3 regions of the Clostridium sp. Marseille-Q7071 genome follow, and region 3 is predicted to be linked to each of the others. Evidence: riboswitches for the same ligand, from Rfam matches in the RefSeq annotation. Region 3 holds a riboswitch; each other region holds the start of a gene.

Region 1 (6,146 bases), 1.5 Mb from region 3:
TTTATTATATACTATAACTATTTATATATTTTATAGATGAATAAAAATGCATTTAAAATAGAAAATAAGGTTATAAAGTTAATTTTAAATAGTATAATTAAGATTGGAGGCGTCAACTGTGATATCAAGTGAAATAAAGATGAGAGTTGCACAAAATTGCCATGGCTATCAAGGAAGAAGTACGTTTTCTATGATGAGTTTTGTAGAATCAAGTCAAAGTTGTAGTAATTGCAAAAATTATGTTAGAGGCCATTGTATCAAAAATTTATTTAATGGCATTTACGACAATATACGTATTAATTAATTGATATTTTATTAAGAACTTAAATATAGCATTATAAATATTAAAAAATTAAAAATATTTGCAATATAAAATAAATTATATTAAGTTACTATATTCATAACTTGATGAATATTCTGATAAATGGTAAAATAATATTGTTTTTAAGGTTAACTTAAAATTATAAATAAGGGGTTTATACCAATACGAATATGGAGGGTTTGTTATGCATAAAAGATTATTTATACCTGGTCCAGTAGATGTAGCGCCAGATGTACTGGAAAAAATGGCGACTCCTATGATAGGACATAGAAGCAAAGAGGCTTCAAGAGTTCAAAGAGCTATAAGCGACTATATGAGAGTGATATTTAATACTAAGGAAGAAATATTACTTTCAACAACTTCAGGTAGTGGGCTAATGGAAGGTGCTGTACGTTCATGTACTGCAAAAAGAGCTGCTATATTTTCAGTAGGAGCTTTCGGCAACAGATGGCATGATATGGCTGTTGCTAATGGTGTTCCAGCTGATAAATTTGAAGTTGAATGGGGTACTGCGACAACTCCAGAGCAAGTAGATGAAGTACTAGCTACTGGAAAATATGATTTAATAACAGTAACTCATAATGAGACTTCTACAGGTATCATGAATCCACTTGATGAAATAGCTAAAGTAGTTAAAAAATATCCAGATGTAGTATTTTGTTTAGATACAGTAAGCTCTGCAGCAGGAACTGAATTAAAGGTTGACGAATGGGGCGTGGATATTTGTATAACTTCAACTCAAAAAGCTATAGGACTTCCTCCAGGAATGTCAATGTGTACATTCTCTAAGAAGGCTATTGAAAGAGCTAAACAAGTTCCGAATAGAGGGATTTATTTAGATTTATTAGGATTGTATGAATATATACAAAAGAAAGATTATCAATATCCTTCAACTCCATCATTATCACATATGTTTGCATTAGAATATCAACTAGATAAAATTATAAATAAAGAGGGCTTAGAAAATAGATATAATAGACATATAGAAGGTGCTAAAATAGTTAGAGCATGGGCAGCAAAACATTTTGAAATATTACCACAAGAGCCATATATGTCAAATACATTAACTAATATTAAAAATACAAGAAATATTGATATAGCTGCTTTAAATAAAGCATTAGGAGAAAGAGGATATCAAATCTCTAATGGTTATGGAAAACTTAAGGACAAGACTTTTAGAATAGCACATATGGCAGAGACAAAGCCAGAAGAATTAGTAGAATTATTAAAAGTAATTGATGAAATATTAGGACTTAAATAACTTTAAATAGAAGATTAAGAATGAAAAATTGTTTGATTTTTCATTCTTAATTTACATTAGGCATTAAAAGAATAGTTGTTACTAATAAATCATTGAATACTTTTATTTCTATTATTAAAAATAATTATTAAAAAAATAGATAAATTGGGGGTATAATTATGATAAGAATATTGGTTACAGACGGTATGGAAGTCAGTGGTGTTGAAAGTTTAAAATCCAAAGGATTTGAAGTAGTAGAACAGTTCTATGAACCAGAAGATTTAGGAAATGCTCTTAAAGAATTTGATGTTGTAGTAGTAAGAAGTGCAACAAAAGTTAGACAGCCTATTATAGATAAGGCTGCTGAAGCTGGAAGATTAAAACTTATAATTCGTGGTGGCGTTGGTGTTGATAATATAGATGTGGCTTATGCTGAAGGAAAGGGAATAAAGGTTGCTAATACTCCAAATGCAAGTAGTGCATCAGTAGCAGAGTTAGCACTTGCTCATATGTTTGCTATTACAAGATTTGTAAACATATCTAATGTTTCTATGAGAGAAGGAAAATGGGACAAGAAAAAATATGAAGGAACTGAGATAAGTGGAAAAACTCTTGGTTTGATAGGTTTCGGAAGAATTGCTAAAGAATTAGCTAAAAGAGCAAATGCATTAGGAATGAGAGTTATATATACAAATAGAAGTGGTAAAGTCGAAGGATGCAATGAATTTGAATATGCTACTCTAGAAGAATTATTACCACAAGTAGATTATTTATCTTTACACATTCCATTTGCAAAAGATAAAGGTGCTACTATAAGTAAGGCTCAATTTGATATGATGAAAGATGGAGCATATTTAATTAATTGTGCTAGAGGTGGAGTTGTTGATGAAGCAGCATTAATAGAAGCTTTAAATAGTGGTAAAATAAAAGCAGCAGGAATAGATGTATTTGCGGAAGAACCAACTAAAAATACTGAGCTTGTAAATCACCCTAAGGTATCTGTTACACCACATATAGGTGCTTCAACTGTTGAAGCTCAAACAAGAATTGGAGAAGAAATAGTAAGTATTATTACTGAATTCTTTAAATAATATTCTAAAAATACAGAGGAGGACGAAAAATGGCTGTAGTAAGACCGTTTAAAGGGATAAGACCACAAAAAGAGTTGGTAGATAAAGTTGCTGCACTACCTTATGATGTTATGAACACTGAAGAAGCAAGAGAGATGGTAAAAGGAAACCCATACTCTTTCTTGCATGTTGATAAAGCTCAAATAGACCTAGAACCAAGTATAAATCAATATGATAAGATTGTTTATGAAAAGGCTAGAGAAAATCTTTATAACATGATAGATGAAAAAGTATATATAAGAGATAATGAATCTTGTATGTATATATATAGACAAATAATGGATGGAAGAGTTCAAACAGGTATAGTAGGATGCACTTCTATCGATGATTATATGAAAGATATAATCAAAAAACATGAGCATACAAGGGCAGAGAAAGAGCAAGATAGAATTAATCATGTTGATTATTGTAATGCAAATACAGGTCCAATATTTTTAACTTATAAGAATGTATCTGAAATTGATAAAATTGTTATAGAATGGACTAAAAAAGAGCCGGAATATAATTTTGTTTCAGAAGATGGAATAACTCATATTGTATGGGTTATAAATGATAAAAATACTGTAGGTAAATTAGAAAATTTATTTAAAGAAGTTAAATATTTATATATTGCTGACGGTCATCATAGAGCAGCATCAGCTGTTAAAGTTGGACAATTAAGAAGAGAGCAAAATCCACAATATACTAGAGAAGAGGAATTCAATTTCTTTTTATCTGTAATTTTCCCGGCGGAAGATTTATATGTTATGGATTATAATAGAGTTGTAAAAGATTTAAATGATCTTTCTACAGAGGAGTTTTTAAGCAAGGTATCTGAAAAGTTTGATATGGAGGCTTATAACTGTTGTAATCAATATAAACCAGAAGAAAAAGGTACTTTTGGAATGTACTTAGATAAAAAGTGGTATAAGTTAACTGCTAAAAAGGAGACTTTTGATGAGAAAGATCCAGTAGCAAGTTTAGATGTTTCAATATTACAAAATAATCTATTAAGGCCATTACTTGGTATAGAAGATCCAAGAACTAGTGATAGAATAGATTTTATTGGTGGAATAAGAGGACTTAAAGAACTTGAAAAAAGAGTTGATAATGGTATGAAAGTAGCATTCTCAATGTACCCTACAAGTATAGTTGAACTTATGAACATAGCTGATGCAGGAGAAGTTATGCCACCAAAATCAACTTGGTTTGAACCAAAACTAAGAAGTGGAATATTCGTTCACGAGCTAAAATAAATATATTTTATAAAAGACTCAAACATTTTGTATGAATGTTTGAGTCTTTTATGAGATATATTTTATTGAAATACTATTAATAATAATTCCAAAGAAAGCTAATTGTTATAGATAACTTATTAGATGAATTAGTAACTTAACATAATCTTAACGTAATTTAATAAAATAAACGTTGACATATATAATTGATAAGAATACAATAATAGTGAAAATTAAATATACCTCGGTAGGTGAGGTTACTACAAGGATACGGGTTGCTGCCGTGAAAGAGTGGAAACATTCTTAACTGGTTAGCAGGTTTTGCCGAACAAAGAAGGCTTAATCTAATGCAATTTCATTGCCTTGCAGAGCCAAAACTTGGACGAGAAAGTGTTGTTTATAATGCCTTCGTCATGTTTAAGTTTTGACGAGGTTTTTTTAATTTATTTTGAATTTTCAGGAGGTGGAAAGAATGGAGGCTGGCAGTAGTAGTACGGACAGTGGAGGTAACGATATATATTTAAAGAATAATGGACATTTAATGTCAAACTCTATTTTTTCTCACAGGAGTTTGATAAAACCTATCAAATATATCTTCTTAAAATATATGCATTTTTGTTAATCAAATTTATTATCTTCACTGTTTCTTTATTGAATATAATTCGTATATTTATTGGCCTCAAATTAAATACTATTTTAAAAAGGTTTAAAAAATATTTTTATTAACCTTTAGTTTTTTATTGTCTTTTTTAGAATTTGGAGGTGTGAATTATGATTAAAAAAAGAAATATGAATATAGAAAAGCGAGTAGAAAATTCTGTAAACAGACTTATTAGTTTTAGTAAGATGAATTTAGAAAAAATTTATAAAGAACTTAACACAGATATTAATGGACTATCTAACACAGATATAGAAGATAGAATTGAAGAATATGGACTAAATCAAATAGCATATGAAAGACCAACACCATGGTTTATAGAGTTAATTAAAGCTTTTATAAATCCATTTATCATAGTATTAGTAGTACTTGCCGTTGTATCCTTAATAACTGATATTATTCTTGCTGCACCAGAAGACAAAAGTTATATAACGGTAATAATCATTAGTATAATGGTAATCATTAGCGGATTATTAAAATTTTCTGAAGAATTTAAATCTAGTAAAGCAGCAGAAAAATTAAAGGCATTAGTAAAAACTACTACATTAGTTGATAGACAAGATATGGGAAAAAAAGAAATAGATATAGTAGAAATTGTTCCGGGAGATATAGTGTACCTTGCTGCAGGTGATATGATACCTGCTGATATAAGAATAATAGCAAGTAAAGACTTGTTTGTTAGTCAGTCATCACTTACTGGGGAATCAGAGCCTGTTGAAAAATATCCAAATTTAAAAGAAAAGGATAAGGATTTGGGAGTAACTGAACTTGATAATATTTGTTTATTAGGGACAAATATTATTAGTGGAAGTGCAACCGCTGTAGTAATTGCAACAGGAGATGATACTTACTTTGGTTCTATGGCATCTTCACTTTCAGGACCAAGAGTTAAAACAAGCTTTGAAAAAGGTGTAAATAGTGTAAGTGTATTACTTATAAAATTTATGCTTATAATGGTACCTATAGTATTTTTTATAAACGGAATAACCACAGGTAGATGGTTAGAAGCACTTCTTTTTGCAGTATCTATTGCAGTAGGACTTACACCTGAAATGCTTCCTATGATTGTAACTTCCAATCTTGCTAAGGGTGCTGTTTCAATGGCTAAGCGTAAAACTGTAGTAAAAAAACTAGATGCTATACAAAACTTTGGAGCTATGGATGTATTATGTACTGATAAAACAGGTACTCTTACTCTTGACAAGATAGTTGTAGAAAGACATTTAAATATTAATGGAGAAGAAGATATAAGAGTATTGAGACATGCTTATTTAAATAGTTTTTATCAAACTGGACTTCGTAATTTAATGGATGTTGCAATATTAGAACATGGAAAAGATCAAGGTTTTAATGAACTTGAAAAAAATTATATGAAAGTTGATGAGATCCCATTTGACTTTTCAAGAAGAAGAATGTCAGTGGTATTAAAAAATAAGGATGGAAAAAGACAACTTGTAACAAAGGGTGCCGTTGAAGAAATGCTTTCAATATGTACTTTTGCAGAATATAACGGAGAAGTAGTAGAACTTACAGAAAAAATAAAGAATAAAGTTCTTAATATGGTTACTAAATTAAATAATGA
Region 2 (6,146 bases), 1.5 Mb from region 3:
GCACAGAAGGGGTCGATACCTCCTACACCTAGTATTCATCGTTTACGGCGTGGACTACCAGGGTATCTAATCCTGTTTGCTCCCCACGCTTTCATGCCTCAGCGTCAGTTACAGTCCAGAAAGCCGCCTTCGCCACTGGTGTTCTTCCTAATCTCTACGCATTTCACCGCTACACTAGGAATTCCGCTTTCCTCTCCTGCACTCTAGACACCCAGTTTCAAATGCAGCACCCAAGTTGAGCTCGGGTATTTCACATCTGACTTAAATGTCCGCCTACGCATCCTTTACGCCCAGTAAATCCGGACAACGCTTGCCACCTACGTATTACCGCGGCTGCTGGCACGTAGTTAGCCGTGGCTTCCTCATATGGTACCGTCATTATCTTCCCATATGACAGAACTTTACAACCCTAAGGCCTTCTTCATTCACGCGGCGTTGCTGCGTCAGGGTTTCCCCCATTGCGCAATATTCCCCACTGCTGCCTCCCGTAGGAGTCTGGACCGTGTCTCAGTTCCAATGTGGCCGATCACCCTCTCAGGTCGGCTACGCATCGTCGCCTTGGTGAGCTGTTACCTCACCAACTAGCTAATGCGCCGCGGGTCCATCTCATAGCGGATTGCTCCTTTGGTATAAAAGTCATGCGACCTTCATACGTTATGCGGTATTAATCTCCCTTTCGGGAGGCTATTCCCCTCTATGAGGCAGGTTACCCACGTGTTACTCACCCGTCCGCCGCTAATCCACTCCCGAAGGAGCTTCATCGCTCGACTTGCATGTGTTAGGCACGCCGCCAGCGTTCGTCCTGAGCCAGGATCAAACTCTCAATTTAAAAGTTTGTATCTTGATTGCTCAAGTAAAGTTTGCTGACTATAATAGTCATTTCTAAGTTTCTTTCGAAACTCAATGAATTAACTGGTTTTACCTATTTCTCTGTTTAATTTTCAAAGACCAAATTATTAGTAATTTTTACCGTCGTTTTTCGACTGCTTAATCAGTTTATCACTTATTTTTTTGCTTGTCAACAACTTTTTTAATTTAATTTAAAAAGTTAATTGAACAGCTTGTCACCACCGAGTCTGTGTCGTAGCGACAAGGAATATACTATCATAAAGTATACTGCACATTTATGCTTTATATCTTATAATTCGCTATTAAATTTGACATTCTCTATTTTTCTTTATATTTCTAGTTTTTTTTTATAATGATACACCTGGGGTAGTTTTATTTTACTTATTCCTTCTTTATCATTTTATCTTATAAAAATCCATAATAAAACACATGTAATTAAAACTTAAATTTTAAAGTAAAACTTTAAATTCAATTTCATACTTAGTTTATCATTGATATAAAACGATTATTATAATTTCTTGAAATTATAATAATATTACTACTGATAAGAAAATAAATAAATGAGAAGTAAAGTTTAATAGAATAGATGATTGCTATACGAAATGTAGTTAAAGAAGTATTATAAAGTTTATAACAAATTTACATGTATAGAAAAAAGGATTGGTTTATCTAACCAATCCTTTTTCTATATTCCTAAAAACATCGCTGCCATTCCAAAGTATATTATTAACGCTAAAGCATCCACAATAGTAGTTATTAATGGACTAGCCATTATAGCTGGGTCTAGTTTTAACTTTTTAGCAGCTATAGGAAGAACGCATCCTACTACTTTTGCTATTACTACTGTAAAAAATAAAGTCACACATACTGTTATTGCTACATATAATTCTACTTTTTCTAAAAAATATACTCTTAAAAAGTTTACTCCTGATAGTGCAATACCAACAACAACACTAACTCTTAGCTCTTTCCATAACACTTTAAATACATCACTTAATTCAATTTCACCTAAAGCTAATCCCCTTATAACAAGAGTTGAAGCTTGTGATCCTGCATTTCCACCTGTATCCATTAGCATTGGTATAAATGCTGCTAGTATAACCACTGATTGTAATACTTCATCATATCTTTTAATTATATTTCCTGTAAATGTAGCTGATATCATAAGAACTAACAGCCATACTATTCTATTCTTAGCTAAATTAAATACACTAGTTTTTAGATATTCTTCTTCTGAAGGCCCCATCGCAGCCATCTTTTGAAAATCCTCTGTGTTTTCTTGTTCTATAATATCTACTATATCATCTATAGTTATAATACCTACTAATCTATTCTCATTATCTACTACTGGCATTGCTAAAAAGTCATATTTTTTAAATAAATCCGCTACTGCTTCTTGGTCATCTAATGTATGAGCGCAAATAACATTATCATCCATTATATTTTTAATGATTTCATTATCATCATTTAATATTAAATCTCTAATAGATAATACACCTTCTAATTTTCTCTTTTCATTAGTTACATAGCAAGTATCTATTGTTTCCTTGTTTAACCCTGTTCTTTTAATATGATCAACAGCTTCCTTTACTGTCATTTCTTTTCTAAGTCTTACATACTCTATAGTCATTATGCTACCTGCAGAATTATCTGGGTAATTTAAAAAGGTGTTAATTAATCTTCTTTTACCTTCTTTAGTGTTTTTAAGAACCTTTTTAACAACATTTGCAGGTAATTCTTCTAGTATATCTACAGTATCGTCTAAAAATAATTTATCAACTATATGGCTAAGCTCATCATCTGTTATAGCTTCTATAATATATTGTACATCTTCTGTAGACATATAAGAAAATACTTCAGTAGCTATGTCTTTTGGTAAAATCCTAAATATAATTAGCATTTTGTCTCTATCTACTTCTTCTAAAAATTGAGCAATATCTACTGATTTTTCCTCAATTAATAAGTTTCTTGCATCAACAAATTTGCTTGCTTTAATCAAATCTAATACTTTTTTGAATTCCATATGCAATACCTCCTATTAGGCACTGCTATTCATCTTCTTTGTGGCTACATGAATAGCAGTGAATATTAATTTTTTCAAAATACTATAACTCCCGCCATCTTCCATGACAGCCACCTCCAAAATCAAAATTAAAAATCTCTTTACTCCACGAGTAAAGAGATTAGAACACTCAAATTAAAAGCTCCAATAAAATGCATTAATGTAAAGCACCCTCAACTCGTTGAGTTTTAGCTCTGTAAGACGTAGAGAAATTCTCAGCCACATTAGATAAAACCTTAATTCGATAGTATCTGCTAACCCATTGGTGTCTCTGGACATTTCTGGGCAGTGGCATATTTTCATACAGTAACCTCACCTAACAAGATTTATTAAGTTTCTAGTGAATTATATCATCACCATATTTATAATACTACTATACTCTACAAAAGTAAACCCAATACTCATTATTTTATGTTTCTATAAAACACAACATGATCTTGCCATTTACCATTTATATATAAATATTCTTTGCTAATACCTAATTCCTGAAATCCACAGCTTTTCAATACTCTTTGCGATTTTTCATTAGATACCATTGTACTAGCCTCTATTCTATGAAGCTCTAATTCTTCATAAGCATAATCTATTGCAAGTTTTACCGCTTCTTTCATGTATCCTTTTCCTTGCTCATTCTCATCTATAGAGTATCCAATAAATGCATTTCTAAACACACCCATAACAATATTATTTATCTTAATTCTACCTATGAACTTTCCTTCTTTATAAATTCCAAAATGTACAGCTTGACCCTTTATAAATTGTTTATAACTTTCAATTAAACTTGTAGATTGCTCTTCTAAAGTATAAAAATTTTCATCTCTTAAAGGTTCAAAAGGGGTAAGATATTCCCTGTTTTTAACATAATAATTTAATATTTCCTCTGAATCTTCTGGAGTTAAGATCTTTAAGTATATGTTTTTCCCATGTAAAATTAATTCTTTTTCTATATAGTTTCTTTCATAACTATTTTTATTTATACCAAATAAAAGTTCATGCTCTAACTTTGATTTATGTATTATATTGTCTGATATAATTCCCTCAAGATCAAATCCTAAACTAGTAAAGGCATTTAAGTTAATATCTTCTCCACAAAGTACATTAACCTTATTTACTTTGTTATTCTTAAATAATATATTTAAAATAAGAGTAATAGTATCTTTTAAATAATCATAACTTTCCTCTTTACTTTTATAAAACTTCAGCCTAAACAAACAACTTCTGTTGTCACTATCTATTTCTATTATATATATTCTTCCTATAGTTATACCTAAACTATCCCTTATTATGTAATCTCTTCTACTTCCATTTGCTAAATTTAAACTAACCCATTTTCCTTTATTCATTATAAAATCCCTACCTTAAGCTAAAGTTTTTTTAGTATCTTTATAAATTAATGACACAAAGATTATAGATATTAGTAAACTCATAGGTATTATATAAAAAGCTAAATTTGAATTAATTAAATCATTAAGTTTAGCTATAATATTATTTAATACCATATTTATAATGCTTTCTGCAGTAATTATAACCCCTGTAATATATATTGCATCGTCCTTAAAAGTCTTACTTATAGTAATAACTACAGTAGGATAAGCTATAGAAAAAAATAACCCTGATATATAAACTAAAACTATGATATTACTACCTATTATTATCCTTGATACATATAAAATAAGTCCTATAAATAAAGACATCATTACTGAAATTAAGTATCCCCTTTTTTCTACCACAAAACCACCTAATAATCTTCCTACAGTAAGTGTAGTAAAAAATATTGATAAATATGTAGAGCTTTGTTTATAGCTAAAGCTTTCTTGTATAAAATTTACTAACCAATTTGATGTACCACTCTCTGCAAAACAATAAAAACCTAACGCAAGTACATAAAAATAAACCATCTTATTTTTAAAAATCCACAATAGATTTACTTTATTATTTCCTTTCTTTATATGTGCATGTGGTGCTTTAACGAATATAAATACTATAAAAGCAAGTGAGAAAAGTATAGCTATAACTAGATAAATGCTTCTCTAGTTTACTCCATTTTCTAATAAGCTACCGGTTGTATATTGTCCTACCGTTGAACCCAATCCATAACAAAAATGAGTAGCACTAATTATTATTGCTTGAAAACTCATGGCGACAATAGGTACAAGGGTATTAATACTAATGCTAAGTAGAGATATCCCAACATTTAATAAAAACATACATATTAGGAGCATAATATAACTTGATATCTGTGAAAATAAAAATAAAGTAATAGTACATATCCCCAACCCTAATAAGAATACTTTTTTCTGACCTATTTTTTCGCAAAGTAATCCATCTATATATGTAAAAGAAATATATCCTATGTATCCAATTGTAATCATATATCCTATGCTGGAATTATCTATTGAAAAATCTTCTTTGAATGTATGAATTAAAACACCCTTTATATTATCTGATATAGCTATTAAAATCATGATTATAAACATAAAAATTAATATCATCAAGCTATTTCTTTTTTTCAAATAAATCTTCCCCTTCAAATAATAATTATATAGTATAATTATTACTTATTGAATACTTCAATAGATTTGTAACATTATATTTTTAAAATTTAATATTGGATAAAATATATATAGATAAACTACATAAAAGGTCAATGTATAACTAATATCTACGCCATTAATATTTTAATTCAAGCTTAAAATAATGCACAATTGTGGTTGAAATTAATTCTTACAAATTAAATTCTTTAAAATTCACTTAAAAAACATAGATTTTTAACTATTTTCTAATAAAAGCTTATTATTTTTATTAGCATATGAAAGTAAATTCAATTAGCTTTGTAAATTAATCAGTTTAAAAATTCTCATGCTTTGCTGAGAATTCACCATAATCGTCCATTATCAATCGTCAATTCTCAATTTTATATTAATGTAAACTTAAATAATTTAATAACACAATTCTATGAATGTATAGATTAAACTTAAAAGTGGTACATCTATAATATACTTTATTCTTTTAGAAAATAAAGGATTTTGATATACTTATAATAAAAATAAGCGAGAGGTTTGATAACATGAATAAGGCTAATATTAATAAATTAAAACTCTTTTTAATGGGATTAGAAAATAGATTTGAGGAAAATAAGGCAATTTTCAAACATATAACAATTAATTATGCTGCTGGTTTAAAAGACTTTAAAGGTATAGCAAATTTTGAAGATGATAAATTAAATTATAACTTT
Region 3 (6,146 bases):
CTAGATGAGAAAGTATCTTCTAAAGAAGATGTTGAAAATTTAGGAATTGAAATTGGAGATTTTATATGCTTTGATACAAGAACTAGGTTTACTGAAAGTGGATTTATAAAATCAAGACACTTAGATGACAAAGCTAGTGTAGGAATATTATTATACACATTAAAGTATATTGTAGAAAATAAAATAGAGCTTCCTCATACAATAAACATATTTATAAGTAACTATGAAGAAATAGGGCATGGAGCTTCTTCTTCAATACCTGAAAATACAAAAGAATTTATCGCTGTTGATATGGGGTGCCCTGGACTTGAACAAAATTCTACAGAATATGCCTGCTGTATAGCTGCTAAAGATTCTTCTGGTCCTTATGACGTAGAATTAAGAGTAAGATTAACTGAACTTTGCAAAATTCATAATATTGATTATAGAATTGATGTATATCCTAACTATGGTTCTGATGCTTCTGCAGCATTAAGAGCGGGCTATGATATTAAAACTGCATTAATTGGAGCTGGAATATTCGCTTCTCATGGATATGAGAGAACCCATATTGATTCTGTTTTAGCTACAGTTGATTTAATAGTTAAGTATATTCAAGAAGAGGTTAAATAGTAAAAGTCGTGGTAATTGTACCACGACTTTTTCAATTCACAATGCAAAATTCACAATTGAGGATATTTCTCAGAAAAAGTTGAAAAATTTAAAATTGATTTGTTTTTGAAGTTACGTAGTAACTTCCCCCAAAAAAACTAGCAGTTGTATTACTAGTAAAAATATACGGTAGAAATTAAAATAATTAAATAACATAATTATAATAAATGCATAGATTAAATTTGAAAGTAATATATCTATATTTACTTTGATAAATTTAAAACAAATAATGAATATTATATATTTTTTGTTAATAAGCTTTACATCTTTGGCATTTTAAATTATGATATTACAATTAAAGGGGGTGTTTCTATGATTAGCTTAAGCAAAACTCCTTACATTCCATCAATGACTATTAAGGAAACTCAAAAGGCAATCAAGGAAATAAAAGTATTTTATGAAAAAAATTTAGCTAAAACTCTTAATCTTTCTAGAGTTTCAGCACCACTATTTGTAAGAAAATCATCAGGACTTAATGATACCTTAAATGGAGTTGAAAGACCTGTTTCTTTTGACATACTTCATACTGGTGAAGAATTAGAAATAGTCCAGTCTCTTGCAAAGTGGAAACGGCTTGCACTTCATGAATATGATTTTCAAGTGGAAGAAGGCCTTTATACTAATATGAATGCAATTAGAAGAGATGAGCATTTAGATAATATTCACTCTATCTATGTAGATCAATGGGATTGGGAAAAAGTTATAGATAAATCTTCAAGAAATTTAGACTATCTAAAAAATACTGTAGAAAGTATTTATTCCGTGTTTCAAAATACAGAAGACTACCTTTTTGAAAAATATCCTCATTTAGGTAAAAAACTTCCGTCTAAAATAACCTTTATTACTTCTCAAGAACTAGAAGATGAGTATCCTAATTTGTCATCTAAGGAAAGAGAAAATCTTGCTTCTAAAGAGTATGGTACAATTTTTATTACTGGAATAGGAAAAGAATTGGCTTCAGGAAAAAAACATGATAATCGTGCAGCTGACTATGATGACTGGGAGTTAAACGGCGATATAATCTTTTGGAATCCATTACTTGAGGAAGGTTTAGAGCTTTCTTCTATGGGTATAAGAGTAGATAGTGCCGCTTTAGATCATCAACTTAAAGTTACAAACTCAGATTTTAAAAGAAATTTTCAATTTCATAGTTCAATACTTAAGGATGAACTTCCTTATACCATCGGTGGAGGTATAGGTCAATCTAGAATGTGTATGTATTTTTTAAACAAGATACATATTGGTGAAGTACAATCCTCAATTTGGCCTTTAGATATGATAGATGAATGTAAAAAACACAATATACACTTATTGTAAAAAGTATTTATTATTTCTATTAAAAAATATATCTTTAGAGAACTATAAATTATCCTTTTAAAACTATCATGTAGTAATTTACATCATGATAGTTTTAAATTATTTCTATATCTGTTCTCTATGGCTATTATAATAATTCTAATTTTTTATACTCTTCTGTGAGTTAAAAAAATCGTGACTAAAAGTCACGATTTTTCATAAATATATAGTTTCATAACATACATCTTTATATTATGAAACTATATATTAACTTGATTTTTTAAGTTTTCTCTTCCAGCTAGGTGTTAATAATTCTTCAATAATATCACTCATCACTGCCACACCACATAATTTCTCTTCCTCATCTACTACTGGTAATGAATAGAGTTCATATTTTACTGAAAGTTGAACAGCTTTTTCTATGTCATCACTATCTTTTACTAGTAAAACTTTTGTATTCATTATAGATTTTAATTTTGAATTGGGATCTGCTAAAATTAAATCTCTTAAAGATATAAAACCTTGAAGTTTTTCATTCTGATCTACTATATAAATGTAATGTGCAACCTCGTCGTCTGGCTTTAGTGCTCTTAAAATATCAATGGTTTCACTAGCAGTTATATCAATATTTAGAGAAATGAAGTCAGTGTTCATTATGCTACCTACCATTTCATCTTCATATTCCATAAGATCCCTTATCTCTAGCTCATCTTCATCATCAATATTTATTAATAAATTCTCCTTAGTTTCATCATCCATGTCTTCTAAAATATCAGCAATTTCGTCATTAGGCATAACATCTAATATTTCCTTTGCCTTTCCACTACTAAGATTTTTTAAAATATCTATTTGGATTTCCGTTTCTAATTCCTCTAATGTATCTGCTGCAAAATCATTTCTTAAGCTTTCAAATATTTTTCTTCTATCCTCTGAAGATAATCCCTCAACAATTTCTGCAAGTTCTACAGGATGAAGTTCTGTAAGCTTCTTATATGGTTCACTAAGTCTTAACCTATCGTCAATCATTTCTATAGATTGAACACTTTCCCAAGTTATAGAATCATCTTTTACTTCCTTATTTACAAATCTACAAAATCCTTTGACTAGACTTTCCATTCCAAATCTTCGTGATAAAGATAGTAATCCAGATTCCACTTCTAAAACTCTTATTTCTCCTGCTGTCTTTATCATCTTTAAATCATTAACTTTAATAACTTTTTTACCATTAATATCCACAATTTGTTTATCCAAAAGATTTTTAGATAATAGATAGGAGTACCTCCTAGGGATAATATCTTTTGCTCCTATAATCTTTACCATATAAGTTGATTTTTCTTTATAGATATCTATATTTCTAAATTCAAAGTTTAACAATTCCTTACCTTTCTTAATCTTGTATCCTATAGCCCTTGGATATCCTGATTCTGTAGTTACATATATATCTATTAATTTACCTATATTATCATCTAATTCATCATAAATATAGGCATTTAAAATATTGCTTAAAAAGAATTCATTTAGTTTTTTCATAGATACTCCTCCTTTTACCAGAGAAATATCTAATTATCTTTTTGAACAGAAAGCTATTAAATCATAAATATTTCTCTGGAATTTATTTAATTTTAACTTTGACTCTCTAATTCGAGGGCCACTTTCCATTCAAACTCACCACCTAAAATAAATTTATATTAAAATTTTTCTTATAGAAAATATATTTATACACAATAAAAAACTCACTTAAATAAAGTGAGATCTCTAGCCATAAAACTATGTTTGAGCTTTAGCACTATATAGCTTTGGACATTATGCCAGCTACATTAAGTAAAACCTTGATTCGGTAGTACCTGTTAACCCATTGGCATCTCTCGATGTTTCGGGGCAGTAGCGTATATCTATATAGGAGCCTCACCTAACGTTAATTATTTAAATTGTTTAACTTAATTAAAGCATATAAAATACCTTCTCCTATATTATACAATAAATAGCTTTAAATGTAACCCTATCAGTAGCTAATTTAATAAGATTTTGATGAAAAATTAATAATATTGTTGATTAATCAATGCAAAATTCAAAATTCACAATGCACAATTAAGGTTGAAATTATTTTTAGGCAAAATAATTTCTTTAATGTACTCTTTGACTAGCAATGTAATTGCTAATCATTCATGAAAAGTTGCCTTGTAATTTCAAGGAATAATCAATTCTAAATTTCTCAGCCTTTGCTGAGAAATATCCATAATTATGAATTTTGCATTGTGAATTGTGAATTAAAATCCTTAAGAGTGTAGCTATATTCAGCTATACATTAATTTTAAAAGTAGTTTATCTATAAAATAGAGTGGTGAATTAGTCACCACTTTATTTTATTTTTCTATTTCTTTATGCTCTACTTTTTCATCCTTATTTTGTATTTCCTCAGTTTTGCTTTTAAATAAATCATTTATATTTACTCCAGTTAATGCATTAACGGTTTCAGGAAGAGAGCTCATTATATCAGTTACATACTTAGTAACTTTTGAAGCTCCTTTTCCACTTCCCTCTCCACTATCTATAATAACAATTTTCTCAGTTTTTGATAATGGATCCGCAACTGCTTTTGCTATATCTGGTAGCTTATCTATTATCATTTGGGTAACTGCAGCATCATTATACATTTTAAAAGCTTCTGCTTTTTTCATCATTGCTTCCGCCTCTGCACGTCCTTTTTCTCGTATAATATCTACTTCTGCCATACCTTGAAGTTTTAATGCTTCTGCTTTAGCCTTACCTTCAAGCTCTATGGCTCTTGCTCTAGCTTCAGCATCAGCAATTTCTTTAAATTTAACTGCTTCTGCCTCTTTTTCTTGTTTGTATTTATTAGCATCTGCTTGTTTTTTAATGGTTGCTTCAAGCTCTCTTTCCTTTCTTAAAGATTCTTGAGTAGCAATTTCTATTTCTCTTTCCTTCTTAACAAGCTCTATCTTCATATTTTCATCAGCAAGTTCTCTTTCTTTTTGTTTTCTTAATATTTCGACTTGCATTTGTGTTTCTGTAACTTCTTTTTGAACCTTGTTACTTTCAATTTGATATGCGAGGTCTGATATAGCCTTTGCACTTTCTTGCTCTTTCCTATAAGCTTGAACCTTTAATTCTTTTTCTTTGTTAGATTCTGCAATTTGAGTTTCTGCAAGTATTTTAGCTGCCTCTCCTTCTCTATAAGCTTGAGAAGTTTTTACATGAGTTTCTTTTTGTGCCTCTGCCTGTGCAATATCAGCATCTCTTTTAACTTGAGCAACCCTTGGGCGACCTAAATTAACTAAATAGTTATCATTGTCGGATAGATCCTTAATAGTAAAAGCTTTAATTTCTAATCCTAACTCTGCCAAATCTACAGCTGCAACTTCTTGAACTCGAGAAACAAATTTTTCTCTATCTTTATATATTTCTTCAACTGTTAGCTTTGAAATAATTTCTCTTAACTTACCTTCAAGTACATCCTTTGCAGTATCTTTAATGTTTACTATGGTATTAGCTTCGTTACCAGTATTAAATTGCTCTATTGCCGATAAAATAGATTCTGCTGTAGATTTAACTTTAACAATAGCCACTCCATCTGCTATTATTCCAACACCTTGCTCTGTTAAAGCTCCGTCAGTTCTTACATCAATTTTCATATTTTCTAAGGATATAATATCAGTTCTTTCTAGTAGAGGAAAAACAAATCCTCCTGCTCCGCTAATTACTCTCTTCTTAAGACCAGTTACTACCAAAGCCTTATCTTGAGGCACTCTCTTCCATAGTGAAAATAATAATAAGATTAGTAATAATAATACTCCTAAAATTATAAGAGGAATAAAAAAAGGTGAATTCATGATTATTGCTCCTTTATATTAATAATTTTATAATTTTTCCACATAAAATACCTGATTTTCAATTTTTTTTATACATACTAGAGTATTTACATCTAATTGCTTTAAGTTTATTTCTTTAGCTGGTGAAGTCATTTTAACTCCATTATATACATAAGATATTCGTCCAAAACCATTTTCATATATTGTTGTAGTAACTACTGCCTTTTCGCCAATTAAGTTTTCTGTCTTCATATCAAAGCTTCCTTCTATTTTCTTAAGTGGCTTTATTATAAATTTATTAATAATTTTAGATGTTGCTAATCCTAAAGCTATAGATATCGCTAATGTATAATACCATTTGAAATGCTT

What was found. Region 3 has a riboswitch for magnesium ahead of ACWPW7_RS09075 (magnesium transporter). Riboswitches for the same ligand answer to the same signal wherever they lie in the genome.
Region 1: another riboswitch for magnesium. It lies ahead of mgtA (magnesium-translocating P-type ATPase); the one in region 3 lies ahead of ACWPW7_RS09075 (magnesium transporter).
Region 2: another riboswitch for magnesium. It lies ahead of mgtE (magnesium transporter); the one in region 3 lies ahead of ACWPW7_RS09075 (magnesium transporter).

Annotation. Positions count from the first base shown of each region.
Region 1 covers NZ_CBCOPR010000001.1:504,214-510,359, reverse strand. The annotation lists gene ACWPW7_RS02285 (hypothetical protein) at 119-304, shown strand; gene ACWPW7_RS02280 (pyridoxal-phosphate-dependent aminotransferase family protein) at 507-1,583, shown strand; gene ACWPW7_RS02275 (D-2-hydroxyacid dehydrogenase) at 1,742-2,653, shown strand; gene ACWPW7_RS02270 (DUF1015 domain-containing protein) at 2,683-3,927, shown strand; M-box (ykoK) riboswitch at 4,143-4,303, shown strand; gene mgtA (magnesium-translocating P-type ATPase) at 4,678-6,146, shown strand, end outside.
Region 2 covers NZ_CBCOPR010000001.1:492,516-498,661, forward strand. The annotation lists rRNA gene ACWPW7_RS02230 (16S ribosomal RNA) at 1-829, opposite strand, end outside; gene mgtE (magnesium transporter) at 1,535-2,872, opposite strand; M-box (ykoK) riboswitch at 3,077-3,242, opposite strand; gene ACWPW7_RS02240 (GNAT family N-acetyltransferase) at 3,316-4,254, opposite strand; partial or broken gene ACWPW7_RS02245 (MFS transporter) at 4,270-5,442, opposite strand; gene ACWPW7_RS02250 (class I SAM-dependent methyltransferase) at 5,979-6,146, shown strand, end outside.
Region 3 covers NZ_CBCOPR010000001.1:1,956,454-1,962,599, reverse strand. The annotation lists gene ACWPW7_RS09085 (M42 family metallopeptidase) at 1-612, shown strand, start outside; gene asnA (aspartate--ammonia ligase) at 964-1,968, shown strand; gene ACWPW7_RS09075 (magnesium transporter) at 2,215-3,477, opposite strand; M-box (ykoK) riboswitch at 3,705-3,871, opposite strand; gene ACWPW7_RS09070 (flotillin family protein) at 4,311-5,798, opposite strand; gene ACWPW7_RS09065 (NfeD family protein) at 5,826-6,146, opposite strand, start outside.